DNA from 2 places in the Microbispora sp. GKU 823 genome. Region 2 is predicted to be linked to the other one. Evidence: riboswitches for the same ligand, from Rfam matches in the RefSeq annotation. Region 2 holds a riboswitch; the other holds the start of a gene.
The links. A riboswitch is a leader RNA that binds a small molecule or an ion and turns the genes downstream of it on or off. The one in region 2 is predicted to bind cyclic di-AMP.

Region 1: it holds a riboswitch for cyclic di-AMP, as region 2 does, so the genes downstream of both, B1L11_RS34940 (C40 family peptidase) here and B1L11_RS24810 (glycoside hydrolase family 25 protein) in region 2, are expected to answer to the same signal.

What each region holds. Positions count from the first base shown of each region.
Region 1 covers NZ_MWJN01000097.1:2,361-5,758, reverse strand. The annotation lists gene B1L11_RS34950 (zinc-binding dehydrogenase) at 1-47, opposite strand, end outside; gene B1L11_RS34945 (LuxR C-terminal-related transcriptional regulator) at 297-545, shown strand; gene B1L11_RS34940 (C40 family peptidase) at 579-1,538, opposite strand; cyclic di-AMP (ydaO/yuaA leader) riboswitch at 1,689-1,841, opposite strand; gene B1L11_RS34935 (amino-acid N-acetyltransferase) at 2,235-2,795, shown strand; gene B1L11_RS34930 (RDD family protein) at 2,933-3,398, shown strand, end outside.
Region 2 covers NZ_MWJN01000050.1:10,680-14,077, forward strand. The annotation lists gene B1L11_RS24800 (oxygenase MpaB family protein) at 1-247, opposite strand, end outside; gene uppS (polyprenyl diphosphate synthase) at 244-900, opposite strand; cyclic di-AMP (ydaO/yuaA leader) riboswitch at 1,238-1,383, shown strand; gene B1L11_RS24810 (glycoside hydrolase family 25 protein) at 1,396-2,118, shown strand; gene secD (protein translocase subunit SecD) at 2,180-3,398, opposite strand, start outside.

The DNA.
Region 1 (3,398 bases), on a different contig from region 2:
ACCTCGACGACCCGCACGGCTCCATCCCGTGCCACCAGTGCTCTCATGAGTTCCTCTCCTTCCGGCGTGTCCTTCCGGCGTGGCAAGGAGCGTAAGGAGAGCTGCTCTCTTCCGGTAAGAAGGCACCTGGAAGTGCGTAAGGGAGGCGAAGGAAAGGCGATGGCCCACGGCCCGTTCCGCTACAGAGGCGGCGTACGGCCGGAGGCTCGACTCCGAACCTTGACGACCTTCATGGCAGGCGTTTACCGTCCCTGAAGGGTGGGCCGACGAAGCATCGTCGTGGGGGAGGGCGGACGATGGGTGTTCCCGAGGTCGTCTACCGAGGTGACAATCTCGCCTCGGACCTTGAGCGTGCCGGTCTCACCGAAGAGGATCTGCTTCTCCTCGCGGAGCTGGCCAAGGGCGTGACCGCCGACCGGGTGGGCCGCAGTCTCGACGTCAGCGGGCGCACCGTGCGGCGCCGGCTGCGATGCATCTGCGACCGGATCGGCGTCGCCACCGCGATCGAGGCCGTCGCCTGGGCGGCGCGCCGCCGCCTCATCTGACCGCGTCCGCGACGCCCTCCGGCGAGGAAGGGCTCAGTCGGCGACGCGCACCGCTCCCGCGAACGGCCGCCCGGCGATCTTCGCGATGTGGATGACGTCTCCCGTGCGCGGCGCGTGGATCATGTAGCCACCGCCGATGTAGATGCCCACGTGGTGCAGGTCGGGGTAGAAGAACACCAGGTCGCCGGGGCGAAGCTGGTCGCGGGAGATGTGCGTGCCGGCCGTCCACTGGTCGCCCGTGTAGTGAGGCAGGCTGATGCCGACGGACTGGTAAGCCGCCATGACCAGGCCCGAGCAGTCGAAGGAGCCGGGCCCCTCGGCGCCCCACACGTACGGCTTGAGCTGCTGCTTGAGGGCCCAGCGCGCCGCCTGGGCGGCCTTGCCGTCGCCCACGATGGGGAACGACATCCTGCTGCGGGTCTCGGCGCCGACCGTCCGGGAGACCTGCCGGTAGAGGTTGCTCTCGGTCTTCTTGATCAGCTTGGTGATCTTGTCGCGCCGTGAGTCGAGGCCGCTGAGGAGCTTCTTGACCTCGGCCTGCCGGGCGGAGGCGCTCTCCCTGGCCCGCGCGGCGGCGTCCATGGCCTTGGTGACCTCGGCGACCTCCTGGCTCTCCTGCAGCTCCAGCGCGTACGTCGTGGAGGCCTGGTCCAGGTATCGCCGCGGGTCGGCGTCGCTGTCGATGAGCACGAGCGCGTTGCCGAGCCCGTTGGTCATGTAGGAGTGCTGCGCGAGGGCGCTCGCCTTCTGCCGGCGGACCTCGAGTTCGGCCTCGCTCTTGGCGAGGTTCTTCTTGGCGAGGTCGGCGGACCGCTCGGCCGCCTTCAGGCGCACGCGCTCGCCGTTGTACTGCTCGGTGAGGGTCTCGATCTCGGTGTAGAGGCTCTCGACCTGCGCGGTGAGCTCCTTGAGGCTCGGCTTGGGGTCGGCGGTGGCGCGGACCACCGGGGCGCCGAACGTGATCGCGGTGATCGCGACGCCGACGAACGCCAAGCGGCGGACGGCACCCGGACCGGCCGTGCCGGATCCGGACCCTCGGCCGCGGGCGTGCCTGCCCGCCGGCCGTCCTCCACGCATGCGCAACCGAGCTCCTCTCCCACATGTGCCCGCGGCGGGTCCGTCGTCGAGACGGGGCCGTACGGCGGGGCACCTCTGAGCGCCTACCGGGTTAGCTGACGGGTTCGGGCCGGAGTAGCCCTACCTTTGCGGATTCACCCCTTGACGATCCGAGATCGAACCGATCCTGATCCTGCAGTTGGGTCCCCGGTTCCCCTTCGCACTCGGTGCTTCGAAGATTCGGCGCCCGGTCGCCGTGAGCGCTCACGATGACCGGCATCGTCGCTGGACGATAGTGCACGGCGAGTTCTTGCTCAACCAGAACTCCGAAACCCGTCTACGTTTGACAACCAAACGATCACGGTCGGGTCACGGGAACGGTAGTGATGCGTCCGCGTTCACCTGGGTTTAGAGCGATCTAAGGCATTGGCCGTGCAGCTCGGGCGGATGAAAAAAGTGGGACGAACCGGAACAGTCACCTCAGGGCGCGGCCGTGCATCCGTCCGTATCCTGATGGCTACGCAGGGTCAAGCATCGTGTCGGGTGTCGTGTTTGGACATGACCGTTATCCGTAGCGGCGCGATCCGTACCGACCGCGTGGGATCGGCCGCGGTCCGGCTAGGCTGGCCGGTCATGGAGCAGGTCGCCGCGCAGACATCCAGTGAGTCGGGTGCCACGGCCGTGACGGTGCGCCGGGCCAGGACGCCGGACGTCCGGGCGATCCGGCGCCTCGTCGACGCGTATTCGGGCGTCGGTCCCCGCCTGCTCAAGAAGAGCACGGTCACGCTGTACGAGGACGTCCAGGAGTTCTGGGTGGCCGAGACGGGCGGGCAGGTCGTCGGCTGTGGCGCGCTGCACGTGCTGTGGGAGGACCTGGCCGAGATCAGGACCGTCGCGGTGGACCCCGCGGCACGCGGCGGGGGCATCGGCCACCGGATCGTCGCCGCGCTCATCGAGACCGCCAGGGACCTCGGTGTGCGGAGGGTCTTCTGCCTCACCTTCGCGGTGGAGTTCTTCGCCAGGCACGGCTTCACGCCCATCCAGGGCACCCCAGTCTCCCAGGAGGTGTACGCGGAACTGCTCGCGTCGTACGACGAGGGCGTCGCCGAGTTCCTCGACCTGGAGCACGTCAAGCCGAACACGCTGGGGAACACCCGGATGTTGCTGCACCTCGACCGCATTGATCACCATTGATGGGCATTGATCGCCGATCTTGACGGTGGTTGTCGACTGCTGCAAAGGTGACTGTTGATACACCTGTCGCTACTTTTGGCAATATCAGCGTGTGCTACAGACGTTCGGCGCATGCGTCTTCGAAACGAGGTGACACGGTGAGCACCGGACAGCCGCCGTACCCCCAGGACGAGTCGGACGGAACGCCACCGCCGTCATCGAACCCCGGGTACAACACGGACAGACAGCCCCAGGACTACGACCCAGACGTCACGGTCGTCAGCTATCGCGGGCAACACACGGGCCCGCAGCAGCCGCCCGGCTACGACCCCGCCCAGGGCGGCTACGGCCAGCAGCAGGGTCAGCAGCAGGGCTACGCCGCCCAGCAGGGCCAGCAGCCCGGTTACGGGCAGCAGCAGTACGGCCAGCAGGGCTATGGTCAGCCCGGCTTCGGCCAGCCGTACGCGGCCTCGGGGCCGATTCCCCCCGGTGCCCCGGCCCCGCTCGCGGAGTGGTGGCAGCGCCTCGTCGCCCGCATCATCGACGGCGTGATCGTCGGCATCCCCTTCGCGATCATCACGCTCGTGATCACGGGGATCGTCGTCACCAACGCGAGCATCGACC
Region 2 (3,398 bases):
GCCGGATCCGCGCGTCGGGGTCGACCATCCGCTGTGAGCTGAGCACGGTGTTGCGCAGCCGCCGCCAGGGGTGCGCGACGAAGGTCGAGTTGGTGATCAGCGCGGCGCCGATCTGCGGGTGCGCCGCCTCCAGGACGATGGCCCGGGTCGCCACCAGCCCCCAGCGTGCCTGCCGGGTCAACCGGTAGAGCATCGATCCAGGACCGAGCGGATCGGCGTCGGTTCCGGCTGCTGCTGCGTCGCTCATCGACATCCCTTTCCTGTAGGAGCCGGTGCCTGTACGCCGCCGAACCGGCGGTCGCGCCGTCGGTAGACCTCCAGGCATTCCCAGAAGTGCTCGGCCCGGAAGTCGGGCCACAGCACCGGGGGAAAGACCCATTCGGCGTAGGCCACCTGCCAGAGCATGAAGTTGGAGATCCGCTGTTCTCCGGAGGTGCGGATGACCAGGTCCACCTCCGGCATGTCGGGGTGGGGCAGCCGGCGGGCGAAACTCTCCTCGGTGACCTGCTCGGGCGGCACCCCGTCGCGGATCAGCGACCGGGCGGCCTCGACGATGTCGCGGCGGCCGCCGTGGTCGAACGCCACCGTCAACGTCATCCGCCGGTTGTCGCGGGTCAGCGCCATGAGGTCGGCGATGTCCCTGGCCAGCGCGGGCGGGATCCGCGGATCGGTGACCCCGAGGAACCGGCAGCGGATCCCGCGTGTGTGCAGTGCCAGGGCGTGTTTCCGGATGGCGCGCCGCACCAGCCGCAGCAGGACGTCGACCTCGGCGGCCGGCCGCCGCCAGTTCTCGGTGGAGAAGGCGTACAGGCTCAGCCACTCGACGCCGGCCGTGTGGGCCGCCTCGATGACGTCGATCACGGCGGCCTCGGCCGCCCGATGCCCCGCGGTGCGGGGCATCGACCGCTACGCGGCCCACCGGCCGTTCCCGTCCATGACACAGGCGACGTGACGAGGGATGCCTCTCACCCCACCCGCCCTACCGAAGTCACTCGTCGAATCCCTCCGGAGAGGGACTCTTTCACAGAAGGTGACGCGGTGAACACCGATTGTTGGTAATCGCGGCCCCCGCTTGTCCGGCGGGGCGGCCCGGGCCGGTGTCGAGCCAGGTAAAGACGTGTTTTATCCTGTTTACACCATTCTGGTGGTGTGTGTACCTTTAGGGCACACGGAATGGGTAACCGACCGACTTCCGCCGTCGTAACCCTTGCCGTGTCGTTGCCCGGACCGCGCGATGACCGCGCGGCCGCCGAATCCGCGTCATGTGGAGCCGGGGACCCACTCTCTTCGGGGTGAATCGGCGCGCAGGCCCCCAGATGCGCCCGTAGGGCACTTCCTGCCCGAACCCGTCAGCTAACCCGGTAGGCGGCATGGAAGCAAGGAGTCAACCCCGTCATGTCCAGCCATCGGCTCTCCCTCGGGAGCCGGCCCTCCCGCCGGCGCCTGCGCTCCGCCCTCGCGGCGGCGACCCTCGCGATGTCGGCCGCCACGGCCACCGTCACGGCGGCCGTCGTCCTGCCCGCCCCGGCCTACGCGAACCCGCACACGTACGGCCAGGACGTCTCCGGCTACGAGGCCGACCACGACTGGATGAACAGCCGCGCGCAGTTCGGCTTCATCAAGGCCACCGAGGGGACCTCGTGGACCGACTCGTCCTTCCCCCGCCACTGGCGGGAGCTGGAGAAGAAGGGCATCGTCCGCGGCGTCTACCACTACGGCCATCCCTCCAACGACCCCATCGCCGAGGCCGACCACTTCCTCGAGGTGGTGAACGCGCAGCCGAGCAAGCCCGGCGACATCCTGGTGCTCGACCTGGAGACCAGCGACGGCGAGTCCGTCGAGCACGTCAATCAGTGGGCCAAGACCTGGCTGGAGTACGTGACGGCCAAGACCGGGACCAGGCCGATGTTCTACAGCGGTTGGAACTTCGCCAACGAGTACGGCCACGGCCTCGGCCAGTACCCGCTGTGGGTGGCCCACTACAGCAAGGCCCCGGGCGACATCACGCCGCCGGCCGACTGGAAGTCCTGGGCGATCCACCAGTACACCGACTCGCCCATCGACCAGAACGTCTCCGCGCTGACGCCCCTCCAGTTGCGCGCGCTCGGCCGTCCGTAGCCGTACGGGCCCCGGGGCGGGACACCCCACCCCGGGGCCTAGCCCGGCCGATCAGATCACGTCAGACCACTGCGCCGGAGCCGTCGCGCCGTACGGGCCTGGCACGCGGGGCGGCGGGAGCCGGCGGCGGCTGGGTGGTGCGCCTCTCCAGCGCGATCGCTGCCGGCCCGGCCACGAACGACGACGACAGCGTCCCCACGATGATGCCGATCAGCAGGGCGACGGCGAAGTCGCGCAGTGAGTCGCCGCCGAACACCGCCAGCGCCGCCAGGATGAACAGCGCCCCCAGCCCGGTGTTGACGGTGCGCGGCACGGTCTGCAGGATCGCGCTGTTCACCACGCGGCCGAACGGTTCCCCGCTCCGCACCGGCCACAGTTCGCGTACCCGGTCGAACAGCACGACCTTGTCGTTGACCGAATAGCCGATGATCGTGAGCATCGCGGCCAGGAACACCCCGTCGATCGGCTTGCCCATCCAGGCGAACGCTCCGACGACGACGGCCGCGTCCACGAACAGCGCCGCCACGGCCGCCGTGCCGAACGTCCACCGGAACCGGAACGCCAGGTAGACGAGCTGCGCGGCGAGCGCGACGGCGAGCGCGATGAGCGCGTTGCGGCGCAACTCCTCGCCGAGGCTCGGCCCGATGAGCTCGTCACGCTGCTTGGTGACCTCGCCCACGCGCCGGTCGAGCGCCTCCTCCATGCGGATCACGTCGTCGGCGCCGATCTGCCCGGTGCGCACCGAGATCGCGTCGTCCGACTGCTGCACGACGGCCGAGGGGAACCCGGCGTCCGCCACCGCCTGTCTCGCCGTGGCGACGTCGACCGGCCTGCTCGTGCCGAACTCGACGATGCGGCCGCCGGTGAACTCGACGCCGTAGTTCAGCCCACGGGTGACCAGCCCGGCCCCCGCCAGCACGAGCAGCCCGGCCGCGACGGCGAGCCACAGCCGCCTGCCGCGCATCAGGTCCGGGTCGCGCCGGGTCAGCCAGGTCCTGACCCGGCCGATCGAGCCGATGCCGGAGGCCCGGGGGCCGATCCTGCCGATCAGGGCGGCGACGAGCACCCGGGTGATCAGCATCGCCGAGACCAGCGAGGCGAGCACGCCGATGGCCAGCGTCACGCCGAAGCCCTTCACCGGCCCGGAGGCGAGCCAGAACAGCAGCCCCGCGGCGAGCAGGGTGGTGATGTTGGAGTCGGCGATCGCGCTCCAGGCGTTCTTGAAGCCCCGGTCGAGGGCCGCCTTGAGGCCCCGGCGGGGCGCCGCGCCGTACTCCTCC